DNA from 4 places in the Microbacterium sp. LWH11-1.2 genome. Region 2 is predicted to be linked to each of the others. Evidence: predicted binding sites of a transcription regulator. Region 2 holds the regulator's gene; each other region holds the start of a gene.
The links. Region 2 encodes LexA, which represses DNA repair genes until DNA is damaged. Its sites were predicted from a motif close to TCGAACANNTGTTCGA; they were not measured.
Positions count from the first base shown of each region.

Region 1 (4,206 bases), 1.3 Mb from region 2:
AGGACAGGGCCGGGGGCGACGGCGTTCACTCGGACGCCGGAGGCGGCGAGCTCGATCGCTGCCGTACGCGTGAGGGCGTCGACCGCGGCCTTCGTCGCCTCGTAGTGGCCGAGGCCCGGTGTGGGCTGCCGCGCGCCGATCGATGAGATGTTCACGATGCTGCCGCGACCGGCCTCGGCGAGGAGGGCTCCGAAGACCCTCAGCATGAGGAAGGTGCCGCGCACGTTGACGCGGAGCGCGGCGTCGACCACGTCGACGGGAACCTCCTGCAGGGTGCCTCCGCCGGCGACGATCCCCGCGTTGTTCACGAGCACGTCGAGTCCGCCGGCCGCGACGATCCGCTCGGCGGCGGCGAGGACGGATGCTTCGTCGCCGATGTCGAGCGTGAGAGCGGTCGCGCCGATCGCGCTTGCGGCTTCGGCGGCGGCATCCGCGTCCACGTCTCCGATGAAGACGGTGGCGCCCTCGGCGCGGTACGCGGCCGCGATGCCGCGACCGAGCCCGGAGGCGCCTCCGGTGACCAGGATGCGGCGGGGGGATTCGGTCATGTTCGTCCTCACTGACGGTGTCGCGACGGGGGTGTCTCCGTTATATTCTACAAACATAGAAAAACACAACCCCGCATTCGCGCGTCCCGAAGGAGTCGTCATGCCCGATCAGACATATGCCCGGAGGCCGCTGCGCCCGGGCGGCGCACCGGTGCCGCCGCTCGCGCTCGGGTCCTGGAACACGTGGGACCGCATGTCGCAGGATGATGCGGTCTCGCTGATCCGTCGCGCCGTCGACCTCGATGCCGGATTCTTCGATGTCGCCTTCTACAACATGGGTCCGCACGCAGAGAACTCGAGGACGGACATCCTCTTCGGGGAGGCGCTCCGCAGGAGCGGGGTGGACCGCTCCGAGATCGTGCTGTGCGGAAAGCTCTGGCTGTGGGACTGGCCGAACCAGGGCTTCCGGGCGCAGATCGTCGAGTCGCTCCGCCGCGCCGGCCTCGATCGTTTCGACACGCTCGTCGTGGGTGACTACATCGACGCGCCCGACCTGCCGCGTCTGGTCGCCGACGTGGACGAGCTGATCGACGAAGGGCTCGTCGGCTCCTGGGGCATCAACAACTGGCGCATCGAGCACACGCGAGCGGCCCTGGCCGAGGCTGCGACCCAGGGGGTCGCCGGTCCTGTGTTCGCGCAGCTGAAATACGGCATCGCCCGGCGCTCGATGGCGGAGGGGCAGGCGTACGGGCCGCTGTTCGCGGACGGCACGCTGACCCTGCAGGCGTCCGACGTGTTCGAGGGCGGCATCCTCGCCACGGGTCGCGCGCCGCAGCGCAAGATCGGCGCGGACGTCGGAGGCATCCGGGAGCGGATCTCCGAGATCTACCCGGAGGTCGAGCGGGTCGCTGGAGAGTTCAGTGTCTCTCCCGCCGCCCTCGGCATCGCGTTCTGTCTGGCGAATCCCGCGACGTCCAACGTGCTGTTCGGCGCGTCACGGGTCGCGCAGCTCGAGCAGAACCACGCGGCGCTGGCGCTGGCCCGCGATCACGGCGCGGAGGTCCGGGCCGCGCTCGCCGGATGCTGGGTCGACCGGGAGGTGAGGGCCGACGGGGTGTGGTGACCCGGCGGCGGACGTCGCGCGGGTCGGCCGGCCTGCGTCAGTGGGCGCCGCCGAATTCGATGAGAGCCACCCCGACCGCGATCAGGGCGACCCCGATCGCCATCATGGCGGAGAAGTGATCCTTGAAGATGACGCGACCGAGCACCGCGGTGAGGGCCACGCCGGCGGCGGCCCAGACGCCGTAGGCCACGCCCACCGGCATCCCCATCGCGAGGATCGCGCCGAGCAGGGTGAATGCGGCGAGGTAGCCCACGACGATCACGGGGATCCAGCGCTTGCGACGCAGTCCCTCTGATGCGCGCAGGCTCAGAGTCGCGGTGACCTCGCTCGCGATCGCGAGGGCGAGCAGCAGCCAGGTCATGACGCCGCCCCTGCGCCGTCGCGTGCGTGGGATCCGAGCTCGACCAGCAGCACTCCGACCACGATCACCCCGACGCCGACGATCTGCACCGGGCCGAGCAGCTCGCCGAACAGAACCGTTCCGAGGACCGCGGTGAGCACCACGCCGATCGCCGACCAGATCCCGTAGGCGACGCCGACCGGCATCCCGCGATCCAGCACGATCGACAGCAGCCAGAGCGAGCCGCTGTAGCCGATGGCCACCAGGATGAGCCAGAGCGGATGCGTGAAGCCCTCAGCTGCGCGCAGGGCGAGTGTGGCCGACACTTCGAGGGCGATGGCGACCAGCAGCGGCGGCCAGGCCGAACCGCGGGGGTGAGGGGTCATCGTGCGCCTTTCGTGGAGCGTCCGAGGGGGAGAACGAGTCCGGAGCTCGGGGGATTCCCGCGGGGCGTGCGGTGGTGGCGCAGTATGCCGATCTATCAGCATTCACTTCGAACATAGCTTCGAATATAGAGTGTACGCACCGTAGAATCGGGGTATGTCGAAGCTCACCGGATTGCATCAGGCGGTCGCCCGTCTCGATGTGGCGTGGGCGGGCGCGGATGACGCGATGGGGTTGTCGCGGGAGCAGCTCATCGCCGTGAACGACGCTCTCGGGGCGCTGCAGCGATGCGCGGATGCTGTGCACGCCGACGTCGCCGCCGGGATCGCGCACGAGTCGCGGCGAGAGCTCGGGGCGGGGAGCCTGGCGAAGGAGTACGGGTTCCGGACGGCGGCGAAGCTGATCGCCGCGACCACCGGAATCTCGTCGGGTGATGCGTCGCGGTTGGTGACGGTGGGGCAGGCTACCGCACCCCGCACAGACCTGTTGGGGGCACGGTTGCCCGCCCGGTACGAGGTGTTGCGGGCAGCGTTGGCTGCTGGGGTCATTGGTGTGGCGGCCGCGGGGCTGATCATCGCGTTGTTGGACCGGTGCCGCGTCGTGGCGGGGACGGAACGGATCCTCGAGGCGGAAACGCTGCTTGCGGAGCGTGCGGTCGGGTTGGGGTTGGATGAGCTGCGGAAGCTGATCACTCGGGCTGAGGCCTGGTTGGATCCCGATGGTGTGCAGCCGAAGGAGGATGAGAAGCGGGCGAAGCGGGCGCTGAAGATCTTCGAACGCGATGGGATGGTGCACCTCAGTGCGGTGCTCGATGCGGAGACCGCGGCACCGGTGGTGACCGCGATCCGCGGGTTCGTGTCGGCGGCGTTCGCTGCCCGGAAGGATGCCCCCGATGCGGAGGCGGCGGATGCGGATCGCCGCACAGTGGCGATAATTCAGGCCGATGCCCTGGCCGCGTTCTGCGCGCACATCCTGGGATGCGAATCGCGGATGCCGCTTGCCGGGGCGACCGTGATCGTCCGGCTCACCCTGGATGATCTGCAGTCCGGGGCCGGATCAGCGACCGTGGACGGCCTTGACCAGCGAGTCGGTGTGGGCGCCGCGCGGCGGATGGCTGCCGGGGGAGGGATCATCCCGTGGGTCATGGGCGAGCGCAGCGAGATGCTCGACTGGGGTCGGGAGAAACGCCTCTTCACCCGGGCGCAACGCCTGGCGCTCGTGGAACGGGATGGCGGGTGTGCGATGTGCGGGCTCCCGCCCGAGATGACGAGAGCCCACCACATCCGCTGGTGGCAACGCGATCACGGGCCCACCGATCTCGCCAACGGGGTCCTGCTCTGCGAGACGTGTCATCACCGCATCCACGACAACGGGTGGGACATCCACATCGACGGCACGGGTATCGCGGCCCGGGTCTGGTTCACACCGCCCCGGTGCGTCGATCCCACCCGCACACCCCGCCTCGGCGGCCGCGCACGGTTCGACATCGCCGCCTGAGCAGCGCCAGACCCGTCCTCGCCGACGAGTCCTGCGCGCTCGGACAAGCCGGGTGCGTCGGGAGGCATGATCGCTGGGTCGTCGGGCGAAGATCGCTGTTGCGCTCTTTTTCCACGCATGTAGACTAAACAGCACGACACATCGAAGTGGCGTCGGATCCGGCTCTCCGGCCAGCGGCTCTTCGAACCCTTCTTCACCCTCCCTGCATCCGAGAGAAGGAACCATGAAACGAATGCCCCTCGCGCTCGCCGCAGCAGTGGCCGCGACCCTCGCGCTCACCAGTTGCAGCGGCGGAACGTCTCCGTCACCGTCCGACGGCAGCGGCGCCGAAGGACCCGACGCTCTCAACATCGGCAACTTCCTCGACGTCACCT
Region 1 is NZ_CP151636.1:3,850,903-3,855,108, reverse strand. Features, by position in the region: gene MRBLWH11_RS18865 (SDR family NAD(P)-dependent oxidoreductase) at 1-548, opposite strand, end outside; gene MRBLWH11_RS18860 (aldo/keto reductase) at 649-1,611, shown strand; gene MRBLWH11_RS18855 (SMR family transporter) at 1,649-1,972, opposite strand; gene MRBLWH11_RS18850 (multidrug efflux SMR transporter) at 1,969-2,337, opposite strand; gene MRBLWH11_RS18845 (DUF222 domain-containing protein) at 2,594-3,832, shown strand; gene MRBLWH11_RS18840 (ABC transporter substrate-binding protein) at 4,056-4,206, shown strand, end outside.
Region 1: MRBLWH11_RS18845 (DUF222 domain-containing protein) is a predicted target of LexA. The motif match lies at 2,445-2,460, and genes of this name have one in related genera.

Region 2 (4,206 bases):
TGTTCTGGCTCGCAGCCGGCGTCGCTGTGTGGTGGTCGCTCTTCCGCCTGCGTGAACGAGCGACGGTGCTGCGCACCATGCTCGTGCTGGCTTTCATCGGTGGCCTTGCCAGGGTCCTCTCCGCCGTGGTCACCGGATGGCCTCACCCGGTGTTCATCGCGAGCACCGTCCTGGAGCTGGTCGTCGTTCCCCTTGTGCTCTGGTGGCACGTCCGCTTCGTCGGTCTCAGAGGCTCGGAGTGAAGCCGAACACCCGCCCCAGGAAGGCCAGTTCGCGTTCCAGGGCGTTCACGATCGTCGTCCCGCTGCGGAAGCCGTGACCCTCGCCGGGGTAGACGACGTACTCGTGCTCGACGCCGCTCGCCGCCAGAGCATCGCGGATGGCCTCCGACTGCGACGGCGGCACGACTCGGTCCTCGGCACCCTGCATCAGCAGCACGGGCACATCTATCCGTTCCGCATGCGTCAGCGGTGAACGCTCGATGTAAAGGCCCTCGGCCTCCGGGAGCGGTCCGACGAGCCCGGTGATGTAGTGCTCCTCGAAGCCGTGCGAGTGCTCCGCCAGCATCCGGAGGTCCGCGACGCCGTAGCGGCTGATCCCGGCGGCGAAGGTGCCGCCGCGCACCAGCGCCGAGAGCACGGTCCAGCCCCCTGCCGAGCTTCCGCGGATCGCGATGCGCGAGGCATCGGCGAGACCCGCGTCAGCGAGGCCGCGCGCGGCGGCGATCACGTCGTCGACGTCGACGATTCCCCATTGCCCGTGCAGGCGGTCGCGGTAGGCGCGACCGTACCCGGTGGAGCCGCCGTAGTTGACATCGAGCACGCCGATGCCCCGGCTGGTGTAGAACGCGATGGCGGCGGATGCCGCGCCGGTGACGTGTGCGGTGGGGCCGCCGTGGACGAAGACCACGTACGGAGGCAGCTCGCCTTCCGGCGCTGCGGCTTCGGGGTTGGCCGGAGCATAGGCGAACGCATGCACCGAGCCTTGGCCTCCGTCCACGAGGATCGCGGTGGTGGGCGGCATCCAGGCGGTGTCGACCGGTTCGCCGCCGGCGACCGTGATCGTCTCGCCGGAATCGAGGTCGACGCACCAGACACCGGGTGCGCTCGTCGAGCTGCCGCCGGAGAGCAGCACGCGAGAGCCGGACACGTCGTCGACGCTCACGTGGCCGTCGCAGGGGACGTCGAGGGTGCGGGTCGAGCCGTTGGCGGCGATCTCGACGACGTCGTCGCGGCCGTTGGTGCGCACTGCGACGATGCGGCCGTCTGCGAGGGGCTGGTACCAGCGGTTGCCCAGCACCCAGAGTCCATACCCCGTGTCGGCGTCGCTCGAGGTGATCGCCTCCGGAGCGCCGTCACGTGTGCCGGGGACCAGCGACAGGCGCTGGAGCTGCCAGCGGCCGGTCGGGTCGTCGGCGTAGAGCAGCTCGGTGTCGCTCACCCATTCGGGCTGGAGGGCGGCGCGCGTGGCGACCCAGGGGCCCGCCTCGCCTTCCGCGCCTTCGTCGTCTGCTTCGTCGATCTCGGAGATGACCAGTGTCGCGCTCTCCCACGGCATCCGCGCGCCGTCCCACGCGACCCAGGCGATGCGCGAGCCGTCGGGCGAGAGCGCGGGATGTGCGACGAAGGCGTCGTCCTGCGTGAAAGCACGGATCGCGGCGTCATCCGCTGCCGCTGAACCGTCGGTCGGGATCTCCACGATCCCTCGGATCTGCGCTTCTCCGCGGAGGTCCTCCCGCACGGCGAGGAGCCGCCCCTGCTGCAGACGGAGTCCGCCGTGCGAAGGACCTGCGGGGGTGAGCGGGACCGGACCTGCATCGGGTGAGAGCCGGTACACGCGCTGGTCTCCCGCGTCGACGAAGTACAGCGTGCCGTCGGCATCCGCGGTCCAGGCGCCGCCGCCGTACTCGTGCACGCGCGACCGCGCGCTCCACGGCGCGGGGAGGATCACCGCGCCGCTCGAGCTGCGGACCGTCACGCGCCCTCCCTCGGACGGCACCGACTCGCCCCACCAGATCTCCGAGCCGACGAATCGCGCCCCATCGATCCGAGGGGCGGAGGCCGCGACCGAGGCGGCGGAGAAGGGCGATGGCCAGGAACCGTACGGGGACGACATGGTTCGAGCCTAGGCGGCCGTCGAAGCACGGCCTCCCGAAACCGGGAGGACGGCTCTCATGCCGGCGGACGGCGGATGCCGAAGGGGCGCGGTCAGACCGCGCGGAGCACCGCCACGACCTTGCCGAGCACCGTGGCCTCGTCGCCGAGGATGGGCTCGAAGGCGGAGTTGCGCGGGAGCAGCCAGGTGTGGCCGTCGCGGCGGCGGAATGTCTTCACGGTGGCCTCGTCGTCGAGCATCGCTGCGACGATCTCGCCGTTCTCCGCGCTGTTCTGCGAACGGATGACGACCCAGTCGCCATCGCAGATCGCCGCATCGATCATCGACTCCCCGGACACCTTGAGCATGAACAGATCGCCCTTGCCGACCAGCTGGCGGGGGAGCGGGAAGATCTCCTCGACCTGCTGCTCCGCCGTGATGGGCACCCCGGCCGCGATCCGGCCGACGAGCGGTACGAGAGCGGCATCGCCGACCGGTGTGGCCACGTCTGCCGGGTTCTCGCCGCTCGTACCGGGAAGGTCGATCAGCACCTCCATCGCGCGGGTCTTGCCCGGATCGCGGCGCAGGTAGCCGCTCAGCTCGAGCTGTCCGAGCTGGTGGGTCACGCTCGAGAGCGACTTGAGTCCGACCGCATCGCCGATCTCGCGCATGCTCGGCGGGTAGCCGTGGTGGGCGATGGAGGTCTGGATGACCTCGAGGATCGCCATCTGCTTCGGGCTGAGGCTCTTCCGACGGCGCGTCCGAGGGGCCTCCTGCTCCGGGGCTGAGTTCTCGCTCATGGTGCTCCTTCAGTACGCGATCCGACGTTCCTCTTCGAATGTCGGAGGCCCGTGGTGGGGTGTTCTTATCGAAACCGTATCCGAGAATCGGCCTGATCTGGAAGATCTGTTCGAGCGTGTCGGAAGATTCGGGGGTCCGATTTCGAAGAACAGTTGACAGATGTTCGAACTCGAAGATATCTTCGGAACGTAGCTTCGCATTCACGGCTCCCGGCCGAGACGCGAATGCGAACGCTACGCCAACTTCACCGCCGGCCTCGCCGACGGGGACAGGGTAAGGAGCCCGACATGAGCAGCATCAGCATCAGCACCGCAGCGGTCATCCCGGCACGCCCGGCGACCCGGTCGCGACTGCGACTGACGGCTCGTGGTCGTGGTGTGCTGCTCGCCCTCTCCGCGGTTCCGCTCGCGGTCGGCATCGCCTTCGCGGCGATCAGCGGAGGCAGCGCCATCGCCGCGGGCGACGACACTGCCAGCAGCTTCAGCAGCGCGGACTTCCAGACCGTGACGGTTCTCCCCGGTGACACGCTCTGGTCGATCGCCAACACGGTCGCCCCCACCGCCGACCCGCGCGACGTGATCGGCGAGATCAGCCGTCTCAACATGCTGCGCGGCGGGGCCCTGCAGATCGGCCAGGAGCTCGCGATCCCTGCGCAGTACTCGAACTGACCCTTCGGCAGGCTCAGTCCTTCGACGGGCTCAGGAACCCATTCTTCGGCAGGCTCAGGAACCCATCCTTCGGCAGGCTCAGGAACCCATCCTTCGGCAGGCTCAGGAACCCAAGGGGAGGGGTGCGTCACGCGGAGGGCGCGCGGCCTAGCATGGAAGGGTGACTTCCTCACTCGATGCCCTCCCGCTCCGTGACGATCTTCGCGGGCTCACCCCGTACGGTGCGCCGCAGGCGCCGCTCCCCATCGCGTTGAATGTCAACGAGAACACGCATCCCGTGCCCGATGCGGTCGCGAGCGACATCCTCGACGACATCGCCGTCGCGCTGCGCGATGTGAACCGGTACCCGGATCGTGAGTTCACGACACTGCGCGAGGGATTCGCCGAGTATCTCGGTCACGGCCTCACATCGGATCAGATCTGGGCGGGCAACGGCTCGAACGAGGTCCTCCAGCACATCCTGCAGGCGTTCGGCGGCCCTGGGCGCACGGCGTTCGGCTTCGCGCCGACGTACTCCATGTACCCGCTCATCTCGCAGGGAACGGGGGCGCGCTGGGTCGCGGGCACCCGTCAGCCCGACTACACGATCACGCCCGACGAAGCGGCGGAGCAGGTCCGTGCGGTCGATCCCGACGTGATCCTG
Region 2 is NZ_CP151636.1:2,557,777-2,561,982, forward strand. Features, by position in the region: gene MRBLWH11_RS12345 (DUF4345 domain-containing protein) at 1-242, shown strand, start outside; gene MRBLWH11_RS12350 (prolyl oligopeptidase family serine peptidase) at 226-2,115, opposite strand; gene lexA (transcriptional repressor LexA) at 2,208-2,894, opposite strand; gene MRBLWH11_RS12360 (LysM peptidoglycan-binding domain-containing protein) at 3,183-3,563, shown strand; gene MRBLWH11_RS12365 (histidinol-phosphate transaminase) at 3,724-4,206, shown strand, end outside.

Region 3 (4,206 bases), 760 kb from region 2:
TCGTCTTCTTCATCCTGCTGCTGCTCGGCGGCACCTACGGCCTCCCCGATCCTGCGCTGCGCTGGACCGCCGCGATCCTGTTCATCGTGGGCATCTCCACGGACTGGGTCGACGGCTACCTCGCTCGCAAGTACGAGATCGTCAGCGACTTCGGAAAGCTCTGGGATCCGATCGCCGACAAGATGCTCACCGGCGCGGGCTTCATCGGGCTCGCGATCCTCGGTGAGGTCGACTGGTGGATCGTCGCCGTCATCCTCATCCGAGAGTGGGGCATCACGGTGCACCGGCTCATGGTGGCCAGCGAGCATGTGGTCGCCGCCGCGTGGATGGGCAAGATCAAGACCGCGTTCCAGGGTGTGGCCCTGGGGTGGGCTCTGCTGCCGCTCCATGTCGTCATCGGCCTCGGTCCGTGGACGCTGGTGACCTTCCTGCTGATGATCGTCGTCCTGGTGCTCACGGTGGCCAGCGGGATCGACTACATCGTCGCGCAGGTCAGAGGGGCACGGCAGAAGTCGTGAGCGATTCCCCGGCGGCCGCCGTGCTGTCCGCGCTGAAGAGCCGGGGCTGGACGCTGGGCGTGGCGGAATCCCTCACCGGCGGAGCGCTCTGCGCCGAGCTGGTCTCGGTGCCCGGTGCGTCCGCGGTCCTGCTCGGGGGAGTGGTCGCCTACGCGACGCCCGTCAAGCACACCGTTCTCGGTGTCGACGCCGCGACGCTGGCGCAGCACGGACCCGTGTTTCCGGACGTCGCGCGGCAGATGGCCGACGGCGTGCGACGTGCCATCGGCGTCGGTGGGCGACCGGCTGATGTCGGAGTGTCGACGACCGGGATCGCCGGTCCGGATTCGCCGGACGGGCAGCCGGTCGGCACGGTGCACATCGGCGTCGTCACCCCGATCGCCTCGCAGACGCGAGAGCTGCACCTCGACGGCGACCGCGCCGCGATCCGGGCAGGTTCGGTCTCGGCCGCACTCGATTTCCTTCTCGAGATCATCCAGGAATAGTCGCGTGCATTCCGCGGTTATCTCCGATGTGCTCACATTGAAACCACAGAGTGCAGGGGTAGATTCTGTGCAAGCCAGGGGGACTAGACTGGCTGTCTCATCGAGGGGGAACTCGATGGATCGAACGGGGAGGAGGTTCCGATGATTCTTGTACGACAGGAAATCGGCGATGTGCTGAGGGACTTCCGCCTGCAGAAGGGGCGCACCCTCCGGCAGGTCGCAAGCAAGGCTTCGGTCGCGCTCGGATACCTCAGTGAGGTCGAGCGGGGTCAGAAGGAGGCATCGAGCGAGATTCTCGCCTCGGTCGCCGATGCGCTCGATGTGCCCATCTCGACGATCATGCGCGAGGTCGGCGATCGCATCTCCGTGCTCGAGGGCATCCAGGTCTTCCCGGATGTCGTCCCCGACGACCTCGTGGCGTCGATCGAGCCCGAGCTCTCCCTGCACTGACCTTCTGCCGGCTCGGAGACAGGATGCGTCGCAGCGAGTTCCTTCGCGCCGTCGAGACGGAGTTCCAGGCCCGCGCGTCATCGCTGGTCAATGACCTCGTGCTCGGCGCGCTCGGCAATCGGACGGCCGTGGAGGCGCTCGCGGACGGCGCGCCGCCCCGCGACATCTGGCTGGCGCTCTGCGCCGAGATGGACGTGCCGGAGAACCGGCGACACGGCGTCGGGCGTCAGGAGCCGCGGCGTCGCTGACGTCGGCGTCAGCTCGTTCGAGTCGTGCGGTATCCGACACGCCGATGACGGCGTGTCGTCGAAGATCTGTTCGAAGCGGGCGTAGTCTTCTGCACAAGTGGTCTCTGAGTTTCGTTCCACACGGTTCGCGGATGCTTCGACGCAATGTCGGTGGCTCCTCGTACGGTGAAGAACAGGCCCAGAGCCATACGCCTTGTCGGAGAGTTGCTCCCAATCGGGAGCGCCGCGGCAGCCTACAGGCGGCACCACGCGAGCAGAAGGAGCAGACCATGCCATCACCCGCCGACCGCGAGAAGTCCCTCGAGACAGCACTCGCCCAGATCGACCGTCAGTTCGGCAAGGGCTCCGTCATGCGGCTGGGCAGCGATGAGCGCGCCCCCGTGGCGGTCATCCCGACCGGCTCCATCGCCCTCGACGTCGCCCTCGGCGTCGGCGGTCTCCCGCGTGGTCGCATCGTCGAGATCTACGGCCCGGAGTCGTCCGGTAAGACGACCCTCACCCTGCACGCGATCGCGAACGCACAGCGCGCGGGTGGCATCGCCGCATTCATCGATGCCGAGCACGCGCTCGACCCCGACTACGCCGCCAAGCTCGGCGTCGACATCGACGCGCTCCTCGTCTCCCAGCCCGACACGGGTGAGCAGGCACTCGAGATCGCCGACATGCTCGTGCGCTCGGGCGCGATCGACCTCATCGTGATCGACTCCGTGGCGGCACTCGTGCCCCGCGCCGAGATCGAGGGTGAGATGGGTGACTCGCACGTGGGTCTGCAGGCGCGACTGATGTCGCAGGCTCTGCGAAAGCTCACCGGTGGTCTCAACCAGACGAACACCACGATGATCTTCATCAACCAGCTGCGTGAGAAGATCGGCGTCTTCTTCGGCTCGCCCGAGACCACGGCGGGTGGTAAGGCGCTGAAGTTCTACGCCTCGGTCCGCATGGACATCCGCCGGATCGAGACGCTGAAGGACGGCACTGACGCGGTGGGCAACCGCACCAGGGTCAAGGTCGTGAAGAACAAGATGGCCCCGCCCTTCAAGCAGGCCGAGTTCGACATCCTCTACGGTGTCGGCATCTCGCGCGAAGGCAGCCTGATCGACTTCGGGGTCGAGCACGCCATCGTGAAGAAGTCCGGCTCGTGGTACACCTACGACGGCGACCAGCTGGGTCAGGGCAAGGAGAACGCGCGTACGTTCCTGCTCAACAACCCCGACATCGCGCTGGCGATCGAGACGCAGATCAAGCAGAAGCTCGGCATCGGCGGGCAGGCTGCGGCCCCCGCGGCTGCTGACGAGCTCGCCGAGCGTCGTCCGGCCTGATGACTGACACGCATGGGGGCGATTCCGAGCGGATCGCCCCCATCATCCCTCTCTTCGGCAGCAAGGCCGGGGGTCGCAAGGCGGTGCCGGCGAAGGTCTCTGACGATGACGCTGATCGCGCGGAGAAGGTGGTCCCGCGTCGTACCGGCGATGCGGGTCTCTGGCGTTCGACCTGGGATGCGCAGCCCGAGCCGTCGCGCTTCGACGACGCTCGCGACGCAGGCACGCCCAGCGATCGCCATCCCGCCAGAGGAACAGCGGCGAGGACGGCGGCATCGAATAGCGGCGACCTCGACTCGGGTGCGCCGGAGGAGCGCGCTCCGGAGAGATCGGCGCCGCGTCTTCGCGCGTTGCACGACCTCCAGGACGATGGTGATCGCGACAGCGCGGAGCCGGTGCGATCTCCGGATGAGATCCGCGTGACGGCCGAAGAGGCGCTGCTGCGCAAACTCCGCGCGAAGTCGCTGTCGATCTCGGAGGCCAGGCTCGTGCTCAAGGGGCATGATCTCGACTCCGGGCAGATCGAAGACGTGATCGACGACTTCTGCCGGCGGCGGTATCTCGATGACGCCGTTCTCGCCGGTCTGCTCGTCACATCCGGAGTCGAGCGCAAGGGGCAGGGGAGGGTCGCGCTCTCGCGGGCTCTGTCTCAGCGCGGACTGTCCCGCGACGTCATCGACGCGGCCCTCGATGAGCTGCCGGACGACGACGCCGAGCGCGCTCTCGATTACGCGCGCTCCAAGGCGCGGTCGATGGCCAGACTCGACAACGACACCGCCGTACGTCGCCTGATGGGTCAGCTCTCGCGTCGCGGATACAACGGCGCGGTGGCGATGAACGCGGCGAAGGCGGCATTGCGCGAGGTCTCGTCCGGAGGGTCGACGTCCGGCGTCCGATTCGTGGATTCCGACTGAGCTGCGACGCTCCTCCCGTCCCTGATCCGCTCGTACAATGGGAGGATCATGACTATCCCGCGCAGTGAACCGACGATCATCAGCGCGTCGTCGGCAGCCATCGATGTCGACGGCCGACAGCGTTCCTATGAAGTGCGCACCTTCGGGTGCCAGATGAACGTCCACGACTCGGAGCGTCTGTCCGGGTCGCTGGAGAGCGCGGGGTACGTGCGCGCGTCCGAGGGCGCAGAGGCCGATGTGGTCATCATCAACACGTGCGCGGTGCGCGACAA
Region 3 is NZ_CP151636.1:3,316,607-3,320,812, reverse strand. Features, by position in the region: gene pgsA (CDP-diacylglycerol--glycerol-3-phosphate 3-phosphatidyltransferase) at 1-518, shown strand, start outside; gene MRBLWH11_RS16200 (CinA family protein) at 515-1,003, shown strand; gene MRBLWH11_RS16195 (helix-turn-helix transcriptional regulator) at 1,145-1,453, shown strand; gene MRBLWH11_RS16190 (DUF3046 domain-containing protein) at 1,477-1,701, shown strand; gene recA (recombinase RecA) at 1,971-3,020, shown strand; gene MRBLWH11_RS16180 (regulatory protein RecX) at 3,020-3,934, shown strand; gene miaB (tRNA (N6-isopentenyl adenosine(37)-C2)-methylthiotransferase MiaB) at 3,983-4,206, shown strand, end outside.
Region 3: recA (recombinase RecA) is a predicted target of LexA. The motif match lies at 1,760-1,775, and genes of this name have one in related genera.

Region 4 (4,206 bases), 2.1 Mb from region 2:
CCCTCGTCGACGATGCCGGACTAGGCGGATGTCGGAAGTCGCGACGAGCATTCTCGCGAACCTCATCGTCGGTCCTCTCGCCTTCGTCGGCGGCATCCTGATCGTCCGGTTCCGCAAGCCATTGAACGCCCTCGTCTTCCGGCAGCAGGAAGCGATGCTCGGTCGCCGGATGGCGCAGATGTCCGCCGGAAGGCAGCAGCCTTGGGTACTGGGCGTCGTCGGGTCGGTCGTGATGCTGATGGGCGTGATCATGGTGTCGGGTGCGATCGTCGCGATCATTCGGGACGGCGTCTTCCCGGGGCAGAGCTCCGGGCCGGAGCCGGTTTCGACGAGCAACCCGGCATTCGCGACGATGGTGCCGTTCTCCCTCGTCGGTGTGATCGCGACCACGGCGGGTTTCGCACTGTGGAGATTCCGTCGCGGCGTCTACGACTTCGTCGACCGGCGGGCGCGGGCGGTGCGGGGAGTGAGCGAGGTGAACGAGTTCGCGCGTGAGCATCGGCCGTTCTGGATCGGACTCGCGGGCGTCGTCGTGCTTGTGATCGGGGTCGTGGTGTTGGTGGGCGGTGTCGTCACGGTCCTGGGAGCGATGGCATGAATGTGCGCGCGAACGCGGGGATGATGAGATGACCTACGAGAACTACATCGTGATCGCTGTCGGGATCATCGCGCTCATCTGTGGACCGCTGATCATTCGGAACCGGGTGAAGATCTTCGATTTCTTCTCGGTCACCCTTCGCGAACTCAGCGCTGCGCCGGGGCGCGCCGCTGTCAAGGGGTCGAGCCCGTTCTGGGTCGGCTTCACGGGCGCGGGGCTCACGTTCATCGGCGTCGTCGCGTTCTTCGCCGGCATCTTCGCGCGGGAGTTGTAGGCAGTGAGTGGTTTTGCTCTCACGAGCCTCGTGACGGGGATCGTCGTCCTGGTCTTCGGAGTGCTCCTTCTCTCGCTGCGTGGCCGCGCGCTGAGCTTCGTGCGTCAGCGGTTCGCGAGTGTCTACCGGGAAGACGGTGTTCCGGAAACGGAGATCGCCGGTCGATTCCCGAAGATGGCCGCGGTCGTGATCGTCGGGTCGGGGTTCGTCGCGTTCGGTGCGGCGCTCGTCCTGGTGGGGCTGTTCAGTGCGCGGTGAGAGGAATCGAGATGGCTGACGAAGTCGTGACGCTGGAGTTGACGAGTGCCGAGGCGCTCGTGTTCTTCGACTGGCTGGCGCGCGCGAACGACTCCGATGTTCTCTCGGCGGATGACGCGGAGCACCGGGTCCTCTGGGATCTGGAGTCGCAGTTGGAGACGAAGATCGACGTGGTGTTCGCCCCCGACTATTCGGAGCGCGTAGACGAAGCGAAGCGGGTCGTCTCGGGTCCGGAGGATGACGCGTGAAGAAGTCTCTCAGCGGCCTCGGGCTGCTCTTGTTTCTGTTCATTCGTCCGAGCTACGAACGGAGGAGCGCGGATGAGTCCTGACCCGGGGCCGCTGAACGCTGGCTTCAGCGCACCCCTCGCTCCGATCCTGACGATTGCTCGTAACTTCGCCATCGGGACATATGCCGTCCTCGGAATCTTCTGCCTGCTCGTCCTTCCGCTCGGCTGGGCGCCGATGCCGAACGCTCTCCTCCCTCTCCTCCTGGGCACGGCGCTGATCACCGGATCGATGGTCATGGCCTTCCGACGGGTGCCTCTGGTCAGGCGCGCAGACAAGGCGGCAGCGGCCGGAGGCGCCCGGAGCAGCTTCGCATTCCTGCAGGCGCAGTTCCCCGGCGATGCCCGTCGTGCGGGCGACTCGTCGGCTCCCGGTTTCGTCCTCGTCTGGGACGATCGCCTCGAGATCGACCTTCGCCGGGAATCGCTCGGCGCCGGGGCCCCGCGCGAGCGGCGCAGCATCCGCTTCGATGAGATCAGCGATGTCTTCGCGCGCGAGGCGACCAGCATGTCGTACCGGAAGCTCGCCATCCTGCTGATCTCCGGTGAGGAGATCCTCTTCACCCTGGCACCGAGGAGCGGGTCGGGCCTGCGCGGCCCGAGCGACGAGGAGACGGAGGGCGCGATCGCGGAGCTGCGCACCTGGCTGGTGAGCTGAGCCCATGGACAGTGTCCGTCCGTCCCGCGCGTGGATCGACTGCATTGCCCTCCTCGCTCCTGTCGATCCTCGAAGACCATGTCTCGCGCGGCGCGGTCCCGGGTGCCATCGGCGTCAGCGGCTCGCCTGACGGACGGGTGGAGGTCGTCACGGCTGATGATCTGCCGGAAGATGCGATCGTGCGTATCCACGGCGTGCCTCCTTCTCTCCCGCCTGTCGTTGCCTCTTCACGCTTCCCGTGAAATGCCGATATTGAATCGAACATAGCTTCGAATGTCGGGTGTTTCGCGGGTAAACTGCGGGTATGTCGAAGCTCCCTGGCTTGATCGAGGCGGTCACCCGCCTCGATCAGTTGTGGGCCGATGCGGATGACGCGACAGGGCTGTCGCGGGAACAGCTGATCGCCGTCAACGACGCGATCGGGGTGCTGCGACGCCAGGCGGATGCCGCGCATGCGGATGTCGCCGCGCGGATCGCGCACGAGTCGCGGCGTGAGCTCGGGGCGGGGAGTCTCGCGAAGGAGCAGGGCTATCGGACGGCGGCGAAACTGCTCGCCGCGACCGGCGGGGTGTCGACCGGGGATGCGAAACGCCTGGTGAAGGTCGGGGAAGCGACCGCGCCCCGGACGGACCTGCTGGGGACGAAGCTGCCCGCCCGGTATGCACTGTTGCGTGGGGCGCTCGCGTCGGGAGAACTCAGCGTGCAAGCGGCCGCACTCATCGTCGCGCTGTTGGACCGGTGTCGGGTGGTGGCCGGGGCGGAGCGGATCGGCCTGGCGGAGCGGCTGCTGGCGAAGCGGTGTGCCGGGTTGGCGTTGGAGGATGTCCGCAAGCTGATCGCCCGGGCGGAAGCCTGGATGGACCCCGACGGTGTGGAACCGAAGGATGAGGAACGCCGGGCGAGACGGTCGTTGACGATGGTCGAGCGGGAAGGGATGGTGCACCTGAACGCGGTCCTCGATGCGGAGACCGCCGCCCCGATCGTGACTGCGATCCGTGGCTACGTGTCTGCGGCGTTCGCTGCCCGCAACGATGCGCCAGACCCGGATGCTCCGGATGCCGACCGACGCACCGTGGCGATGCTGCAGGCGGATGCGCTGGCGGTGTTCTGTGCGCATGTTCTCGGGTGTGAGTCTCGGGTCCCGCTCGCCGGTGCCACGGTCGTGGTCCGGTTGACGCTTGACGACCTGCAGTCCGGGTCGGGGTCAGCGACGATCGACGGGATGGATCACCCGGTGAACATCGGCGCCGCGAGACGCATGGCCGGCAGTGGGGGGATCATCCCGTGGGTGTGTGGTGGTGGGAGCGAGATCCTGGACTGGGGGCGGGAGAAACGATTGTTCACCCGCGCCCAACGCCTCGCCCTGGCCGAACGCGACGGCGGGTGCGCGATGTGCGGCCTGCCACCGGGGATGACGAAAGCGCACCACATCCGATGGTGGACGAGAGACCACGGCCCCACCGACCTCGACAACGGAGTGCTGTTGTGTGAGACGTGCCACCACCGGATCCATGACAACGGATGGGACATCCGCATCGACGGAACGGGCGTCGCCGCGAGAGTGTGGTTCATCCCGCCCGCGTACGTCGACCCCGCCCGCACACCTCGCACCGGCGGCCGCTATCGCTTCGACATCGCCGCATGAACGACGAGTCAGGCCGCAAGAACGGCACTTCGGAATCTCTGCGTGTCGAGCTCTCAGGCCTCCGGCTTCGCGGCTGGCGTGCGTGCGGAACGAGGCAGCGGAAGCCGCCCGCCGACGCCGGCGCGGCGCAGGCGATCCGCGATCAGGATGCCGAGAGCCGTCGCCCCGACGCAACTCGCCAGTGTGATGGCGAAGAACGCGATGCGCACACCCACGGGCATGGTCTCGAGGTTGAACGAGGCCCACGCCAGCAGCGGATACACGACGCCGACGACCACCGCGCCGACATAGTGCAGCCACGTTCCCCAGTACCGCCAGATCACGAAGAGGAAGGGCAGCTCGGTGAAGGCCGCCCACCACAGGTTCGTCGCGACGCTGCCGAATCCATAGCCCGAGAACGGCACGATCACGAGCCCGGCGAGCAGACCGACCAGCAATCCGACCAGCGGCCGGCGCAACAGTCGCAGCGCGATGACAGACGGCAGCA
Region 4 is NZ_CP151636.1:472,000-476,205, reverse strand. Features, by position in the region: gene MRBLWH11_RS02200 (hypothetical protein) at 29-598, shown strand; gene MRBLWH11_RS02195 (hypothetical protein) at 627-872, shown strand; gene MRBLWH11_RS02190 (hypothetical protein) at 876-1,130, shown strand; gene MRBLWH11_RS02185 (hypothetical protein) at 1,142-1,378, shown strand; gene MRBLWH11_RS02180 (hypothetical protein) at 1,451-2,074, shown strand; gene MRBLWH11_RS02175 (DUF222 domain-containing protein) at 2,379-3,719, shown strand; gene MRBLWH11_RS02170 (ECF transporter S component) at 3,773-4,206, opposite strand, start outside.
Region 4: MRBLWH11_RS02175 (DUF222 domain-containing protein) is a predicted target of LexA. The motif match lies at 2,332-2,347, and genes of this name have one in related genera.